4 regions of the Sphaerisporangium sp. NPDC088356 genome follow, and region 4 is predicted to be linked to each of the others. Evidence: riboswitches for the same ligand, from Rfam matches in the RefSeq annotation. Region 4 holds a riboswitch; each other region holds the start of a gene.
The links. A riboswitch is a leader RNA that binds a small molecule or an ion and turns the genes downstream of it on or off. The one in region 4 is predicted to bind cyclic di-AMP.
Positions count from the first base shown of each region.

Region 1: it holds a riboswitch for cyclic di-AMP, as region 4 does, so the genes downstream of both, AB0O34_RS32040 (C40 family peptidase) here and AB0O34_RS12065 (NlpC/P60 family protein) in region 4, are expected to answer to the same signal.
Region 2: it holds a riboswitch for cyclic di-AMP, as region 4 does, so the genes downstream of both, AB0O34_RS24110 (hypothetical protein) here and AB0O34_RS12065 (NlpC/P60 family protein) in region 4, are expected to answer to the same signal.
Region 3: it holds a riboswitch for cyclic di-AMP, as region 4 does, so the genes downstream of both, AB0O34_RS01365 (hypothetical protein) here and AB0O34_RS12065 (NlpC/P60 family protein) in region 4, are expected to answer to the same signal.

Region 1 is NZ_JBFBIK010000137.1:1,909-6,161, reverse strand. Features, by position in the region: gene AB0O34_RS32050 (NlpC/P60 family protein) at 1-80, shown strand, start outside; gene AB0O34_RS32045 (hypothetical protein) at 213-599, opposite strand; cyclic di-AMP (ydaO/yuaA leader) riboswitch at 964-1,122, shown strand; gene AB0O34_RS32040 (C40 family peptidase) at 1,205-1,672, shown strand; gene AB0O34_RS32035 (hypothetical protein) at 1,856-2,698, shown strand; gene AB0O34_RS32030 (M48 family metallopeptidase) at 2,686-3,984, shown strand; gene AB0O34_RS32025 (glycosyltransferase family 4 protein) at 3,981-4,253, shown strand, end outside.
Region 2 is NZ_JBFBIK010000072.1:12,066-16,318, reverse strand. Features, by position in the region: gene AB0O34_RS24120 (site-2 protease family protein) at 1-815, shown strand, start outside; gene AB0O34_RS24115 (MmcQ/YjbR family DNA-binding protein) at 868-1,233, shown strand; gene AB0O34_RS24110 (hypothetical protein) at 1,252-2,193, opposite strand; cyclic di-AMP (ydaO/yuaA leader) riboswitch at 2,228-2,363, opposite strand; gene galT (galactose-1-phosphate uridylyltransferase) at 2,427-3,509, opposite strand; gene AB0O34_RS24100 (DeoR/GlpR family DNA-binding transcription regulator) at 3,506-4,253, opposite strand, start outside.
Region 3 is NZ_JBFBIK010000002.1:37,627-41,879, reverse strand. Features, by position in the region: gene AB0O34_RS01380 (NADP-dependent oxidoreductase) at 1-669, shown strand, start outside; gene AB0O34_RS01375 (hypothetical protein) at 723-998, shown strand; gene AB0O34_RS01370 (OsmC family protein) at 1,029-1,427, shown strand; cyclic di-AMP (ydaO/yuaA leader) riboswitch at 2,039-2,183, shown strand; gene AB0O34_RS01365 (hypothetical protein) at 2,478-3,086, shown strand; tRNA gene AB0O34_RS01360 (tRNA-Lys) at 3,197-3,273, shown strand; gene AB0O34_RS01355 (hypothetical protein) at 3,481-4,253, opposite strand, start outside.
Region 4 is NZ_JBFBIK010000024.1:10,620-14,872, forward strand. Features, by position in the region: partial or broken gene nadC (carboxylating nicotinate-nucleotide diphosphorylase) at 1-381, shown strand, start outside; gene AB0O34_RS12050 (type III pantothenate kinase) at 381-1,163, shown strand; partial or broken gene AB0O34_RS12055 (winged helix-turn-helix transcriptional regulator) at 1,231-1,404, shown strand; gene AB0O34_RS12060 (LuxR C-terminal-related transcriptional regulator) at 1,803-2,051, shown strand; gene AB0O34_RS12065 (NlpC/P60 family protein) at 2,205-3,284, opposite strand; cyclic di-AMP (ydaO/yuaA leader) riboswitch at 3,290-3,496, opposite strand; gene AB0O34_RS12070 (amino-acid N-acetyltransferase) at 3,880-4,253, shown strand, end outside.

The DNA of each region.
Region 1 (4,253 bases), on a different contig from region 4:
ACGCCCCCCGCACGGGGGACGTCGTGAAGGTCGTCCCCCTCTCGTCCTACCGAGGGATCTTCGGCGCCATACGTCCCTGAGCGCCCTGCCCGGTGGCGGTGACGGGGTCGCCGAACTCGGTGGCCAGTGGGCCGAGGGCGTCCCACTGGCGGACGGCCCAGCCGACGGTGATCGGGGTCAGGCCGGGGATGGGCACGGGCAGGCGGTGCGGCTCACCCTGCCGTGACCGGGGACGGCGGCGCGGACGGCAGGTCCCTGTGCCGCCGGAGCGGCCCGGCGAGCAGGACCAGACCTGTCAGCGCGAGGGCGCCCGTGATGATCCACATTGACGGGCGGACGCCGATCGAGTCGCCGAGCACCCCGGCGATCAGGGCGCCCAGCGGGATCGTGCCGTAGTTGACGAACTGCATGCTGACCGAGACGCGGCCCATCAGCTCGCGGGGACAGTACATCTGGCGGAAGCTCGACTTGATGACGTTCCCCACGACCACGCCCGCGACGACGCCGAAGCCTCCCACGACCACGAAGGCCAGGCCGGCCCCCGGGCCGGCCAGCGGGCCGGCCAGCGGGATCAGCAGCCCGAACGGCGCACCGAACATCTCGCACGCCATGAGGGCGTGGGCGCTTCCCAGGCGCCGTCCCCGCCGGCTGGATGAAGATCGCTAACCCGAGGGGCTGGAGTGACGGATGTGACTCACGACAGGTCACGTTTCGGGATATGTGAGGGGAATCACATTTAGGTAACTCAGGCCCCTGATTTGCAGGCGTTATCCGTTAGTGATCACCTCTAATTGATCTACGAACTTGCCGCTGGCTTTGCCTGTATTTGAGGATCTGTGTAGTTTCTGGCCCGCGGCGAGCACGCCATGCCGTCGCGAGCAAAGCCGGTCGAACTGGCCGGCGCCGTAGAACAGATCCAATGGTCACCGCCGTCGAAGTAAGGCGCGATTCAGGACCGCAGGCAGCGGTGACCTGCCGAATCCGTGCGGCAAGGAGCACGGAACCGGGGAACCAATTGACCCTAAATGTGGGGTCAGGGGGTGAGTCGGCGCTATTGCGCCGTAGGGCGACTTCCAAGCCCGAATCCGTCAGCTAACCCGGTAGGCGTGAGTGGAAGAATCAAGGAGCGATCCTGTCCAGCACCACGCAAAACCCCTGCCTGTCTCGCTTCGCCCGCCTCTCCCTCGGCGGTGTCGTGCTCACCATGGCGGCCTCCACCGGGGCGGTCGCGATGCAGGCGACGGCGGCTGACGCCGCCACGGTGGCCAGCGCTCAGAGCTCCTCCAAGCTGAGCAAGGTCGCCAAACAGCGAATCAAGGCGCACACCGCCGTCTCCGTCGCCAAGAAGCAGCTCGGCGACCCGTACCGGTGGGGTGCGAGCGGCCCCGGCGCGTTCGACTGCTCGGGTCTGGTCATGTACGCCTGGCGCAAGGCCGGAGTGAAACTTCCTCGCATCGCGGCCAGCCAGTTCCGCAGTGTGAAGAAGAAGATCTCCTGGAAGAACCTCAAGCCCGGCGACCTGATGTTCTTCAGCGGTCTCGGCCATGTCGGCATGTACGTCGGGCACGGCAAGATGATCCACTCCCCGCACAGTGGTGCGAGGGTGCGCATCGACAAGCTGAACGGCTACCGCAAGGTCAGCTTCGTCGGAGCCGTCCGCCCCGGAGCGTGACCCGCGTGCCAGGGGACTTCCCAGGACTCCTTTCCCGAGAAGCCTCCCCGTCCGCACGCTGAGCACGCGAAGGTCGTGAGGGCCCCGTCCACCTCTCTCCCCTCGAGGCGGACGGGGCCTTCGCACGTCTCCGCCGGTTCCGCGCGGGCCTTGCCCGCCGGAGGCAGCAGGTAGATTGCCCGCATGCGCGTCGTCTGGCTCTGGGCCGCACTGGCGGGGCTGCTGGCCGCGCTGACGGGTCCTCCCGGCGCCGGCGGCCCGCTGTCCCTGGCGCACTCGGTGCTGCGCGAGCACCCGGAGATCTGGTCCGGGGCCGAGGTCGTCCAGGGCGAGCGTTCCGTCGTCATCGGCCGGGTGGGCAGTGCGGGCGGCCCGGGCCTCGCGGGGCTGTCGGACCTCGCCCGCAGGGCCGACCGTGCCGCGCTGACCGTCGCCGGGGTCGCGGGGCCGGTACGGCCGCTGATCCTGGTCCCCGCGACCACCGAGCAGGCGGCGCGGCTGGCCGCGCCCGCCGCGGTGAGCGGGCTCGCGGCGGTGGCCGGCACCGATCGCGTGATCATCGAACCACGCTCCTTCGCCCGCCTGACCGGCGCGGGCCGCGACGTCGTTTTGGCCCACGAGCTCACCCACGTCGCCACCGGGGCCGCGGCCGACGGGCGCACGCCCAAGTGGCTGATCGAGGGGTTCGCCGACTACGTGGGCTACCTCGGCACCGGGATCCCCGTGGCCTCGGCCGCGGCGGAGCTGGGCGCCGAGGTGCGCGCCGGGAGGGTCCCGGGGTCGCTCCCCGGCTCAGCCTCGTTCGCCGCCGGTTCCGCGCGGCTGGCGCAGGCGTACGAGGAGGCGTGGCTCGCCTGCCGGTATGTCGCGGGGCGCTTCGGCGAGCGTGCCCTCGTGACCCTCTACCGTGAGTCCATGCGAAGTGACCCGCGGACCGCGCTCGGCCGGGCTCTGGGGATGACCACGGAGGAGTTCACCGCCGCCTGGCGCGAGTACGTCCGAAGGGAGCTCGCGTGGCGGGGCTGACCGAGAAGGCCCGCGGCGGCGTGCGCGCGGGCGGGGGAGTGCGCGCCGCGGGCATCGCGCTCGTCCTGCTGGGCGTGGCCGTGGCCGCAGTGGTCGCGCTGACCACGCCGTGGCGGTCCCTGCCGGGCGCTGCTCCGGCCGTGACGCCCGACCCCGCGCGCGACTTCAGCTCCGGGCAGATCGCCCGCGCCGCCGCGTTCGACGCCGCCGTGAACGTCCCGGTGTACCTCTCCCTGGCGGTGACGCTGGTCGTCGCGGGCGTGCTGGTCCTCACGCCGTTCGGCGCGTGGGTCGTGGGCCGCCTCAGGGGGCCGTGGTGGCTGCGCGCCCTGCTCGGCGTCCTCGCGCTCTCGGCCGTGAGCCTGGCGATCAAGTGGCCGCTCGGCATGTGGTACGAGACCCGCCTGCGGGCTTTCGGCCTGTCCACGCAGCAGTGGCCCGCGTGGTCGGCCGACCGGCTCAAGAGCTTCGGCGTCCAGACCGTCGTGATCGCGATCATGGTGCTGGCCGTCGTCTGGCTGGCGCGCCGCTCGCCGCGGCGCTGGTGGATCCCGGCGGCGGCCGGTGCGTTCCTGCTCACCGTGGCGGCCTCGTTCGTCTACCCGGTCGTCGTCGAGCCGCTGTTCAACGACTTCACCCCGCTCCCGCAGGGGCGGCTGCGCAGCGACCTGATCGCCATGGCGAGCCGCGACGGCGTGCCCGTCGAGGACGTGCTGGTCGCCGACGCCTCGCGCAGGACCACCGCGCTCAACGCCTACGTCTCCGGCTTCGGGGCGACTCGGCGCATCGTCGTGTACGACACGCTGCTGCGGGCGCCGGCGGGTGAGGTCGAGCTGGTCGTCGCCCACGAGCTCGGCCACGCCAAGAACGGCGACGTCCTGTACGGCACGCTGGTCGGCGCGCTCGGCGCCGCCGCCGGAGCCTGCCTGCTGTTCCTCGTGGTCTCGCCGCCCTCGGTGAGGCGCCGCACCGGCGTCGCGTCGGTGGCCGACCCCCGGGCGGTCGGGCTACTGCTGGGCCTGATGAGCCTCACCACCGTGCTCTCCGGTCCCGCGGAGAACATCGTCAGCCGCCAGATCGAGGCCAGGGCCGACGTGCACGCGCTCGACCTGACGCGCGACCCGGCGACGTTCGCGGCGATGCAGAAGCGCCTGGCCGTGACCAACATCTCCGACCTGTCGCCCAACGCCTTCGAGTACGTCATGTACGCCTCGCACCCGACGAGCCCGCAGCGTCTCGCCCTCGCACGCTCCTGGGTCCGCCTGCACGGGCTGCCGGAGCCGTGACCCCGACCGGGCACGCGAAGGCGCTGGTCGTGACCAACGACTTCCCGCCGAGGCCCGGTGGGATCCAGGCGTTCGTGCACGCGCTCGCCGTACGCCGCCCGCCGGGCTCGGTGACCGTCTACGCGTCCCGGTGGGACGGCTGGGAGGAGTTCGACGCGCGCCAGCCGTACCGTGTCGTGCGGCACCCCACCTCGCTGATGCTGCCCGTGCCCGACGTCGCCAGGCGTGCCGCCGCGCTGGTCCGCGAGGAGGGGTGCGACACGGTCGTG
Region 2 (4,253 bases), on a different contig from region 4:
TCTCCAAGTGCGTCATGACCCAGGCCGAGCAGGCGAAGGGCCAGAAGTGCACGCCCTCGCACCCGCTGACCCCCGCGGCACTGGCCGGCCTGAAGGTGAACGACAAGATCGTCTCCCTCGCCGGCAAGCCGGTGGCCTCCTGGGAGGAGGCGACCAGCGTCGTCCGGGCGCACGGCGCCGGGCCCGTCGCCATCGGCATCGAGCGCGGCGGCAAGCCCATGACTCTCAACGCCAACCTCGTCGCGCAGGACCGCCCGTCGGTCGACGACCCGACCAAGATCGACAAGGCCGTCGGCTTCCTCGGTGTGAGCCCCACCGTCGTCCTCGAGAAGCAGGGCCCCGGTTACGTCGTCGGCGTCATGTGGGACGTGACCAAGCGCAGCGCCCAGGCACTCACGAGATTCCCCGAGAAGCTCGTCGGCGTCTGGCAGGCGGCCTTCGGCGGAGGCGAGCGCGACCTCAACAGCCCGATGAGCGTCGTGGGCGCGGGCCGCATCGGCGGCGAGATCGCCGCGGCGCCCGTACCGGTGGAGAACAAGATCGTCGGGTTGCTCCAGCTGCTCGCCGGGGTGAACCTCGCGGTGGGCCTGTTCAACCTGATCCCGCTGATGCCCCTCGACGGCGGCCAGATCGCCGGAGGCCTCTGGGAGGGGCTCAAGCGTGGGTACGCCAAGGTGCGCCGACGTCCGGCCCCCGGCCATGTCGACATCGCCAAGGCGCTGCCCCTGACGTATGCCATGGCGGCGGTGCTCCTGGTCATGGGCACCCTGCTCATCTACGCCGACATCGTCAACCCGATCCGCCTGTCGGGCTGACCGGCAGGCCCACGGCGATCCGAACAGGTGATCGATGTTCTAGGGTGAGCACGTGGAGATCGAGCCGTCGCAGGCGCTGGAGCGGCTACGACGCCTGTGCCTGGCCCTGCCCGAGACGAGCGAGCGGCTGAGCCACGGCGCGCCGACCTGGTTCGTGCGTGGCAAGAAGACCTTCGTGACGCTGGCCGACCACCATCATGACGACCGCCTGGCCTTCTGGTGCGCGGCGCCGCCCGGCGCCCAGCAGGCGATGGTCGCCGAGGAGCCCGAGCGGTTCTTCCGCCCGCCCTATGTCGGGCATCGTGGCTGGCTCGGCGTCTACCTCGACGTCCCCGCCGACTGGGCCGAGATCGCCGAGATCGTCACCGAGGCCTACCGCCTGATCGCCCCCAAGAGCCTCACCGCCCGGCTCGGCTGACCACCGGCCGGCCGGTGGCTAGTACATCGAGATGTGGACATGGTCGAAGTGGTTCGCGGTGACGCCGCCACGGTTCGACATGGCACGCCAGCCGGGGAATCCCAGGTTGTAGATCCGCTGCTTGTAGATGACGTACTTCACGCCCAGCTTGCGGCCGTTCTTGATGGCCCACGCGGCGATCTGGTCGCCCAGCGCGGCCTCCCCGGCCGAGGGCATCGCGCCGCCTGAGCTCAGCATGAAGTCGCATGCGCGGCCCAGCGGGTGCTCACCGCCGTCGTTCTCCGCGCGGTAGCAGCCGACCGGGAAGCCGAGGGAGAAGTGGCTCTTCACCTCGGCCCGCATCAGTCGTGTCCTCGGGGTGATGTTGTCGCCGCCGGTGGGAAGCTCCGGAGCCCACGACCCGTTCGCCCGCTTGCCCGGCGCGGTCGGTACGAGCTGGTCGAGCTTGTCCTTGATCTGCCCGATCAGCTTCTCGGCGTCCTTGCGCTGGCCGGTCACCTCGACGACGTCGTCGCGGAGCTGCTTGGTCAGCTCGGCCGCGTCGTCGGCGGCCTTCTTGCGGGCGTCCCTGGCCGAGGCGAACCCCGCCAGCTTCGCCGACTGCTCGGCCTGGAGCTGCTGCAGCATGGCGGCGTCGCCGTATCCCGGGGCCATGAGCTCGCCCACCATGCCGAGGCCGCCCGCCTGGTAGCGGAGCTGGGCGATGTCGCCGACCTGCCCCTGCGCCGCCTTGAGGTCCGTCTCGGCGCTCACCAGGCGCTCGCGTGCCGACTTCTCGGCCGCCTTGGCCTTGGCGACGGCGACGCGCTTGGCGTTGTACTCGCCGATCAGCTTGTCGACCTTCTTGCCGAGGGAGGCGAGCTGCGACTTGAGTTGTTTCTCTGTGGGTTTCGGCGCGGCGTTTCCCGCCGTCGCCTGGCCGAGCATGAGCCCGGCCGCGGTCAGAACGCTGGCGGCCACGTAGGCGTAGCGGCCCGAAGTCGGGGGCAGAGCCCACTCCTCTCCATCTGCCGACCGGGTTAGCTGACGGGTTCGGGCCGGAGTCGCCCTACCACGAAGTGGATTCACCCCAAGAACCAATGGGTCCCCGGTTCCCAGGCGGGGCACCTGGGATTAGGCACACCAGCCGATACGGCCGGTGTGCGATGGATGGTAGTGGTAAAGCCCCCTTTGTGGCGACTTGGGGGCGGAAATCACCCCAGGTCATCCTGGGACCGGAGCAGCCGGGCCGCCTCCTCGGGGAGGACGTCGTTCACGAAGGCGCCCATCGCGGACTCGGAACCGGCCAGGTACTTCAGCTTCTCCTTGGCCCGCCGGATGCTGAACAGCTGGAGGTGCAGGTAGGCGAGGTCGCGCCCGGTGCGCACCGGGGCCTGGTGCCATGCCGCGACGTACGGCATCGGCACGCCGAACAGGCCGTCCAGCCGCCGGAGCACATCGGTGTAGAGGGGGCCGAAGGCGGCGCGCTCCTCGGCGTCCAGCGAGCACAGGTCGGGGACCTGGCGGTTCAGGTAGACGTTCACCTCGAACGGCCACCGGGCCGCGGCCGGGACGAACGCCGTCCAGTGGTCGTTCGACGCCACCAGGCGCGTCTCGGCCTTCCGCTCGGCAGCGAGCACGTCGGCGAACAGGTTGCCCCCCGTCCGCTCGCGGTATCGCCCGGCGGAGGCCAGCATCTGCCGGGTGCGGGGCGTCACGTAGGGATAGGCGTAGATCTGCCCGTGCGGGTGGGACAGCGTGATGCCGATCTCGGCGCCGCGGTTCTCGAAGCAGAACACCTGCTCCACGCCGGGCAGCGCCGCGAGCTCCGCCGTGCGGTCGGCCCAGGCCGTGAGAACCAGGTCCACCTGCTCGGGGGAGAGGGCGGCGAACGACGACCCGTGCTCGGAGGTGAAGCACACCACCTCGCAGCGGCCGAGGCCGGGCCGTACCTCGCTCAGGCCGCCCACCTGCTCGTAGTCGCCCGCGTGGAAGCTGAAGGACGGGAACCGGTTCTCGAAGACGGCGACGTCGTACTCGGGGGAGGGGATCTCGGTCGCCCGGCCCGGCGCCGAGGGGCACAGGGGGCACTCGGCGGCGGGAGGCAGGAACGTACGGCTCTGCCGATGGCCGGCGACCGCGACCCACTCGTCCATGACCGGGTCGTGGCGCAGCTCGGAGGCCGGAGGACGCGGGGGCAGCTCGCGGGTGTCGGGCGTGCTCCGGTCGGCGTCGTCGCGGCGGTCGAAGTAGATCAGCTCGCGGCCGTCGGCGAGGCGGATGGCCGTGCGCTTCACTGGGCCACCACCTGCGGTGCGCCGGCGGGATCGGTGAGGATCAGGGTGCCGACCTGGTCGGAAAGAGTCGAACCGGCCTCCTCGGGCAGGCCCGTGTCGCTGATCACGACGTGGGCCTCCTCCAGCTTGGCGATCGTGCTTATGCCCACGGTGCCCCACTTGGTGTGGTCGGCGAGCACGACGAGCTGCTGCGCGGCCGCGACCAGCTCGCGGTTCGTCTCGGCCTCCAGCAGGTTGGGAGTCGTGAACCCCGCCCTGAGGTTCATGCCGTGCACGCCCAGCATGAGCGTGTCGACGTTCAGCTGGCGGATGGCGGCCACGGCGACCGGGCCGACCAGCGCGTCCGACGGGGTGCGTACGCCGCCGGTGAGCACCACGGTCTGGTCGGCACGCCCCGACCGGTGGAAGACGTCGGCGACCTGCACCGAGTTGGTGATGACGGTGAGCTCGGGGATGTCGGCCAGGTGGTGGGCGAGTGTCCACGTGGTGGTGCCCGCCGACAGCGCCACGGAGGTGCCGGGGCGTACGAGCTCGGCGGCCCGGCGCGCGATGGCCTCCTTCTCGGCCTGCTGGCGCACGGACTTGGCCGCGAACCCCGGCTCCTCGGTCGACCCCGCGCCCGTGGCGGTGGCGCCGCCGTGCACCTTCTCGATGAGCCCGCGCTCGGCCAGGACCTCCAGATCGCGGCGGATGGTCATATCGGACACCCCGAGCTCGCGGACCAGGTCGGCGACCCGTGCCGCG
Region 3 (4,253 bases), on a different contig from region 4:
CTGCCCGGCGTGCCGCTGTCCGCCTACCTCGGCGTGCTCGGCATGCCGGGCCTGACCGCGTACGTGGGCCTGCTCGACATCGCGGCCTTCAAGAAGGGCGACGCGGTGTTCGTGTCGGGGGCCGCGGGCGCGGTCGGCAGCCTGGCCGGGCAGATCGCCCGCCTCAAGGGCGCCTCCCGGGTCGTCGGCAGCGCCGGTTCCCCCGCCAAGGTCGCCTACGTGGTCGAGAAGCTCGGCTTCGACGACGCGTTCGACTACAAGCAGGACGGGCCGGTGGCCGAGCAGCTCAGGCGGGCGGCCCCCGACGGCATCGACGTCTACTTCGACAACGTCGGCGGCGAGCATCTGGAGGCGGCCATCGAGGTGTTCCGCCGGTACGGGCGCACCGCGATGTGCGGGGCGATCTCCGTCTACAACGAGGCAGAACCGGTCTGCGGGCCGCGCAACCTCTTCCAGGTCGTCGGCAAGCGGCTCACGCTGCGTGGCTTCATCGTCGGGGACCACGCCGACCGGATGCCCGAAATGATGAGGGAGGTCGGCGCGTGGCTCCAGGAAGGCAGGATCACCTACGAGGAGACCGTCGTGGAAGGGCTGGAGAACGCTCCGGACGCCTTCATCGGCATGCTCCGCGGGGAGAACCTCGGCAAGATGATCGTCCGGCTGGCCTGATGTGCATATCCCCCTGATCACGGGGAAAGGGCCATAAAAGGGGGTGAGCCGTAATGGACCAGGACGAGCTGCAGTCGCTGACGCCCAAGGAGCTCCACGACAGGGCGGTGCGCTACGCGGTGGCGCACGGCGACTTCGGCTTCCTGTGGGAACTGCTGAAGGTGATCCCGGCGGCCGAGGCCGCGAGCGGTCACTCGGACGAGACGGCCAACGACCTCAGCCGGGTCTCGGCGCTTCTCAGCGACGCGATGGCCTCCGGTGAGGGCGAGCTGGGCGAGGCGCTGCGCCCGGTCTACATCGCCTACCTTTCCGAGCACCCCGACGCCTGAGCGTTCACGGCCGGCTCTAGGCTCCAGAGCATGGCATCGGTAAATGTGGAGCGTACTGACGACGGCTTCGTGGCGCGCAACGCGCGCGGAGCGGAGGTCGCGATGGGCAGCGGCGACCAGGAGGGGGTCTTCACCCCCGTGGAGCTGCTGCTCGCCGCGGTCGGAGGCTGCAACATCGTGACCGTCGAGCCGCTCACCGCCCAGCGCGGGCACAGGCTCGTACGGCTGGCGATGACGGTCCAGGCGGAGAAGGCCGAGCCCACGCTGCTCGGCCCGGTCACGATCACGTACGACGTCGAGCTGCCCGAGGGCGACGCGGAGGCGGACGAGGTCTTCCGCGCCGTGGCCCACCGGGTCCACGAGCGGCACTGCACGGTCAGCCGCTCCCTCGAAAAGGGCACCGAGGTCAAGGTCGAACTGCCCGAATAGCCGCCTGGCCCGGCGGGTCCGGCCGTACCCGGTCATCCGAGCGACTTAGACCGAATCTATACCCGGGGATGACGAGTAGCTCAGGCCCCGGTATGTAGTGTTAAGGCAGGTCAAGAGGGATGCGACCAGCCGCCCGAGAGGGCGCCGCAGAGCTTTTTGCCAGAAGGACGCGGTGGGGGACCGCGTCCGTACAGCGGGACCGCCCGGTGCGTTTGGGGGAAGGCATCGGCGCTGGACCGTGTAGATCGGGGCCGGGCAGGCGGGGGACTGTCCGGCCCCGATTCATGTCTCCAGGCTCTTGACCGTCGACCCCCTCGCCGCGCCCGCGCGGCACTTCCCACCCTTCGCGCACGCCCGTCTCGACGTACGGGCGTGCGCTTTTTCATGCCATTCGTGTGCCATGTTCATCAGCAGTCACAGGCGTCACATTGATCTCCCCGCCGGCCCCTACGCTGAACTCGCCATGGACCCTAATGTCCGAAGTGTGGGGGTTTGTGGTGCGAAGGTAGATCTTATAATGCTTTGTAGTGATTTCGTTTGCTTTGTCCTGACTTGGTGGGTAAGGTTTCAACCACGAAAGGGGTGGTGACCTGGTCTTCAGCCGAAGGCCGCCGCCTCAAGTGTCGAATCTCCAAGGCCCATCAGGCCCAGGGGAACCGGGGACCCAAGTTCTTCGGGGTGAATCCGCGCAAGCGGTAGGGCGACTCCAAGCCCGAACCCGTCAGCTAACCCGGTAGACGTGATTGGAGAGGAGACCCGAGTGGAGCACCTCACTCCGCGCAGTCAGTCCGCCGGGCAACCCTAGACCCGGATCTCGCCGTCAGAAGCGGCGGGCGAGTCGGCTGCTAGCAGCCGTGCACCGAGCGATCCCTCTGTGACACATGATGGCAATCCGCCGTCGCTAACGGACGAATACGGACGCGCGCTCAGCGCCGCGATCGACCCCTGTGGTCTCGCTCGCATCCTGAGAGCGCTTTCCACCCCCCGCACCGAAATCTTGACTCTCGGAGCGCGGGTCCCCTTGTCTTCTGACGAAAGATCCTATCCTCCATGCCTTTTTTCAAGAACACCCCCAAATGTCGATGGACGTCAGGCTTCGCCGGAGTCGCCCTCGCATGCGCGACCGCCGTCTGCGCCACCAGCACAGCCCACGCCGATGACAAGCCCCTGACCCCCGTTCAAACCCAGGCCTCGAAGCCGATGCTGCTCAAGGGCTCGACCAAGGCGTCGTACTTCTGGGACGACTCCTCCGGCCGTATGGGTGACACGGGACTGCCGGCCATCGGCAAGCCCATGCAGAAGGGCCTGTTCGCCAGCCCCAGCTGGCCGCTCGGAACCGAGGGGTACGTCCTCTACAAGGACAAGAAGGCCCCCTTCTTCATCGGTGACCGAGGCCCGGGCATCCCGTCCGAGAGCGGCGTCATGCTGGACATCGACGGGAAGACCTTCGCGGAGCTGACCGGCGGCACCTTCAACAACTCCTCCCTGGTGGTGACCGGTTTCGACGCCGGCCACATCAAGGTCGACTACGTCATCACCAAGTGGGGCAACGGCGTGGGCAAGAAGAACTACCCGGTCCCGTTCTCCAACGGCGCGTGGGGCGTCGTCGACAAGAACCCCGCCAAGCCCCCGGCCCCTGTGGTCCTCGCCAACGGCTGACACCCGGAGGCCTCCGTACGGAAGGCCTCACGGAGAACCACCTGAAAGCCCCGCATCACCACTGTGGATGTGCGGAGCCAGGCCAGGACTGCTAAAGTCACCGTAGTCACGCGCCGCTAGCTCAGTTGGTTAGAGCAGCTGACTCTTAATCAGCGGGTCCGGGGTTCGAGTCCCTGGCGGCGCACCACGCTTTGACCGATGACCTGGGCACTCTCCACTTGACGGCGGGTGCCCACAGTCATTTCCCGGGGCGCTTGCTCGTGAGGCCGCGGCCCGCGATCCACGACGCGTCCGAACTTCCGCGGCCAGCGCCGGAACACGACGAGGTTCCGGAGGGCAAGCCCACCGACACCGCGGCGCACACTGAATGAACGTGACCGGCACGGGAGAACGACTAGCGCCGCCGGGGTGGCCGCCTGTCCACATGCGAGGTACGGGCGTCGTCCGGCGGCGACGGGTGGCGGTACGGTTCCGGCGGCATGGGGATGCCCTGGCGCCACAGGTCGCACAGGTAGGTGTTGCGACGGTGCTCGTCGTCCGGGTCGCGGGGGAGCGGGAGGCGCAGGGCGTCGACGAGCGTGAAGCGGTGGAGGTCGATGGCGGCCCGCACGGCCTCCCCGTAGGCGACGGCGGCGTGGACGGCCCCCACGTACGCCACTCGGGCGATCACCAGCGGCACCAAGGCCAGCAGCAGCCACCATCCCGAGCGGGCCAGCAGCGCGCCCGCCACCACCGCGGTCGCGGCCATCGTCACCGACAGGCGGGCGGAGGTGTCCAGGATGTCGCGCCGGTCGTCGACGACGGCCTTGACGTTCTCGCCGAGGAGCGGATAGAGGCGCGGCCACGCCACCACGGCGTCGAGCCCGTACGGCTCGCCGGCCTGGGACTCTGTGGCCGCCAGGACATTCCCGAGTGCGGTCGGCCGCAGCAGCTCCGCGGGCGGGTACAGCCGCCGTAGCCGGGTGCCGGCCACCCCGGCGGCCTGGATCCCGGCTTCCGCCACATACGTCTCGGCTCCCGCCGCCGGTCCCTCGGCCGTGCCCTCCTGACCTTCGACCGTGCCCGCCTGTCCCTCGGCCGTGCCCTCCTGGCTCTCGGGTAGTTCCTCCGCGGAGGCCAGCCGTGCCCGGAGGCGTCCCTGCCTCGCACGAGAGCGCCTGGCCAGGC
Region 4 (4,253 bases):
AATCACCGTATGTCGCTTTCCGACGCGGCCTTGATCAAGGACAATCACGTGGTGGCGGCCGGTGGGGTCGCCGAGGCGTTCCGCGCTGTGCGACAGGCCTATCCCGGGCTGCCGATCGAGGTGGAGGTCGATCGGGTCGACCAGCTCGAACCGGTGCTCGCCGAGGGGGCGGAGGAGATCCTGCTGGACAACTTCACCGTTGAGGAGCTGACGCGCGCCGTCCGGCTGGTGAACGGCAGGGCACGCCTTGAGTCCAGCGGAGGACTCACCCTGGAATCGGCCCGTCAAGTGGCCGAAACCGGTGTTGACTACCTTGCTGTCGGCGCGCTGACCCACTCGGCGCCCGCACTCGACATCGCTCTGGACCTTCGGGGGGCTTGATGCTGCTAACGATCGACGTCGGCAACACCCACACCGTGCTCGGCCTGTTCGAGGGCGAGGAGGTCATCGAGCACTGGCGCCTCGCCACCGACGCGCGGCGCACCGCCGACGAGATCGCGGTCGTCCTCCAGGGGCTGCTCGGCCAGAGCCCCCTGCTCAAGGGCGCGGACATCAGCGGCATAGCCATCTGCTCGACGGTCCCCTCCGTGCTGAACGAGATGCGCGAGATGTGCAGGCGCTACTACGGCGACGTCACCGCCGTCATCGTGGAGCCCGGCGTCCGCACCGGGGTGCCGGTGCGCATGGACAACCCCAAGGAGGTCGGCAGCGACCGCATCGTGAACGCGCTCGCCGCCATCACGCTGTACGGCGGGCCGTGCGTGATCGTCGACTTCGGCACGGCCACGTCGTTCGACGCGGTCTCCGCCAAGGGCGAGTACGTCGGCGCGGTGACCGCCCCGGGCATCGAGATCTCGGTCGACGCCCTGGCGGCGGCGGGAGCGCAACTCCACAAGGTCGAGCTCGTACGGCCGCGCTCGGTGATCGCCAAGAACACCGTCGAGGCACTCCAGGCGGGCATCATCTACGGCTTCGCCGGCCAGGTCGACGGCATCGTCGAGCGCATGGCGCCCGAGCTCGCCGCCGACCCCGACGACGTGACCGTCGTGGCCACGGGCTCCCTCGCCTCGCTGGTGGTCGACGAGGCCCGCTCCATCGACGTGCACGAGCCGTGGCTCACGCTCATCGGCCTGCGCCTCATCTACAACCGCAACACCAGCTGAGCCCCGCGGGCGGCCTCAGGGGCCAGCACCAGCCGTCCACGGGCCCACGACGCCGCGTGGCCTCGAACGCGACGGCATCGTCACCCGCACGGTCACACCGTCGGGGCCCATCCGGGTCGGCCACGAGCTGACGCCACTGGGCACGTCGCTCATGCCGGTAATGATGGCGATCAAGCGGTGGGCGGAGATCCATATCTGGGACGTGGAGGCGGTCCGCGCCGATTACGACGCCCGGACGTGATCGATAGCGACAAATCAGGGCCCGGCGGCATGTCGCGCGCCGTCCAGCCGGAAAAGGTATGAAACGACCCGTATTTCAGAGGCTGAATTAGGCGCTGATCATATATCCGTGCCCGAGGTCCGGAGGCCGGGGCCGGGAACCCGCCACCCACCAGCACCGTGGTCGCGCCTCGCCGGGGCCGTGACCGGGTGCCCACGTGATCTCGGTCGGTGTACGGCAGACCTATAGGTTCGCGGACATGTCATGAGTAGTTCACATATGGACTGGTATGTCAATCACGAACGTAACGCGTATCGAGGCCGGCGCTTGACGACCTTTCAAGATGGCGTTTACCGTTCCTGACGGGCGGGCCGAAGCATTCAGCATGTTGCCGAGTTCGTCGTGGGGGAGGACACCCGATGGCGTATCCGGATCTGGTTTCCCGGGAGAATGACATTCCCCCGGGATCAGACGGTGTGGGATTGAGCGACGATGATCTTCTTTTGCTCGCCGAGTTGGCCAAGGGCGTGACAGTCGACAGGGTGGGTCGCCGGCTGGATGTGAGCGGTCGCACGGTGCGGCGCCGCCTCCGGGGCATCTGCGACCGCATCGGCGTCGCCACCGCCATCGAGGCGGTGGCCTGGGCGGCGCGTCGCCGGCTCATCTAGCCGATGGTGCGGGCCGTGCGGCGAGGAGTGCGCGGCGGGCAGGCCTGAACCACTGCCTGCCCGCGTGTCGCTCTGTGCCGTGCGTGTGGCCTGCCCTGTGCCGTGCGTGTGGCTCCTCTGCGCCGTGCGGGCGCGGGCGGTGCCTTCGGGCGGTCAGTCGGCGATGCGCACGCCGCCGGCGAACGGCCGGTTGCCGAGGGGGGCCACCCGCACGACGTCACCGGTGTGAGGCGCGTGCACCATCATGCCGCCGCCGATGTAGATGCCCACGTGGTGCAGGTCGTTGTAGAAGAAGACCAGGTCGCCTGGCCGAAGATCCTGCCGGGACACGTGGGTTCCCGCGGTCCACTGGTCGCCGGTGTAGTGGGGGAGGCTGATGCCGACCTTCTGGTAGGCCCACATGACCAGGCCGGAACAGTCGAAGGTGGTCGGGCCCGCGGCGCCCCAGACGTACGGCCTGAGCTGCTGCGTCAGCGCCCACTTGGCGGCCTCGGCGGCCTTGCCCTGACCCGGGATCGGGATGTCGATCTTCGTCGCCCTGCCGAACGACTGGCCGGCCTGGGACAGAGCCCGCTTGAACAGGCTGCTCTCGGTCTTGGAGACCAGGGCGCGGATCTTGTCGCGCTGGGACGACAGGTCGGTGACGAGCTTTTTGACCTCGACCTCGCGGGCCTTGGCGCTCGCCTTGGCGCGCTCGGCCATGTCCATGGCCTTGGTGATCTGCGAGACCTCCTCGCCCTGCTGCAGTTGGAGGGCGTAGGTGGTGGCCGCACGGTCGAGGTAGCCGGCGGGGTCGCCGGACATGGCGAGGGCCAGCGAGGAGTCGATGCCGCCGGTCATGTAGGCGTCCTGCGCGTACAGCCCGGCCTTGCGGCGCTTCTCCTCCAGATCGGTCTGGCTCTTGGCCAGCGTCTTCTTGGCGAGATCGGCGGAACGCTGCGCCTGCTTGAGGCGCTCCTTCTGGCCGTTGTACTGCTCGGTGAGTGACTCGATCTGGTTGTAGAGGTGCTCGACCTGGGTCTTCAGCTGGTTCAGGCTGGGCTTGGGATCGGCGGTCGCGGTCATCAGCGGCGACCCGAAGGTCACGGCCGTCAGGGTGACGGTGACGAGCGCGATACGGCGTGGGAGGCGCTTGGGCGCTCCCATGACCGTGCCGAGCCAGGAACGCGGGCTCCGCTCTCGGGAGCGGGCATGCCTGCCTTCGCTCTTTCCGGGCGTGCGCCTAGGCTGCACCAACAAGCTCCTCTCCTCGGCCGCCTACCGGGTTAGCTGACGGGTTCGGGCCGGAGTAGCCCTACCGAGTGCGTGACCATGGAGGATCGCGATGCCTCCCTCTCGGATTCACCCCAGGGGTGGTGGTTCGCCGGGGTGTGCCCCGTGTCTCACCATTGGGTCCCCGGCTCCCCGCCACTTTGGATGTGGCCGGGATTAGGCGGTTTCAGCCACCGCTGCGCGATGACCGACATTGACGCTGGACACTAGTGCAGTCGAGGTTCCTGCTCAACCAGAACTGCGAATTCTGTTGAGGTTTCACAACCGGCGTGTCACGAGAAGATCACGCCCGCTGCGACGACGGGCCCACGTTACCCTGGGTTTACTGGTCTTTGGGGGTCACTTGCCGCAGAAAATCGCAGGTCCGTCACCGCATCGGCTATGAAATGTCGACAAGGCCATGGATTTCGACGCACGGCACTCGCTCGGCTACCCAGCGCGACAGCAGTGGGGACGGAAGGGGTTTTGGGTCCGTCCGTTATGGCGCGCGAACCGGCACAGCCGGAAAAGCCGGGCCGTCGTAGGCCGGATACGCTGGCCGGTCATGGAGCAGGTCGTGGAGCCCGTACGCGCCGGCAGCACGCTCGTCGTCAGGCGAGCCCGCACTCCCGATGTCCGGACCATCAGGCGACTGGTCGACACCTATTCCGGCGACGGCCCCCGCTTGCTGCGCAAGTCGACCGTCACCCTCTACGAGGACGTCCAGGAGTTCTGGGTCGCCGAGAGCGACGGTGTCGTGGTGGGCTGCGGGGCGCTGCACGTGCTCTGGGAGGACCTCGCGGAGATCCGCACCGTCGCCGTCGACGTGAGCTGCCGCGGCCTCGGCATCGGCCACATGATCGTGGCGGCGCTGCTGGACACCGCGCGGGAGCTAGGTTTGCAGAGGGTCTTCTGCCTCACCTTCGAGGTCGGATTCTTCGCCAAGCACGG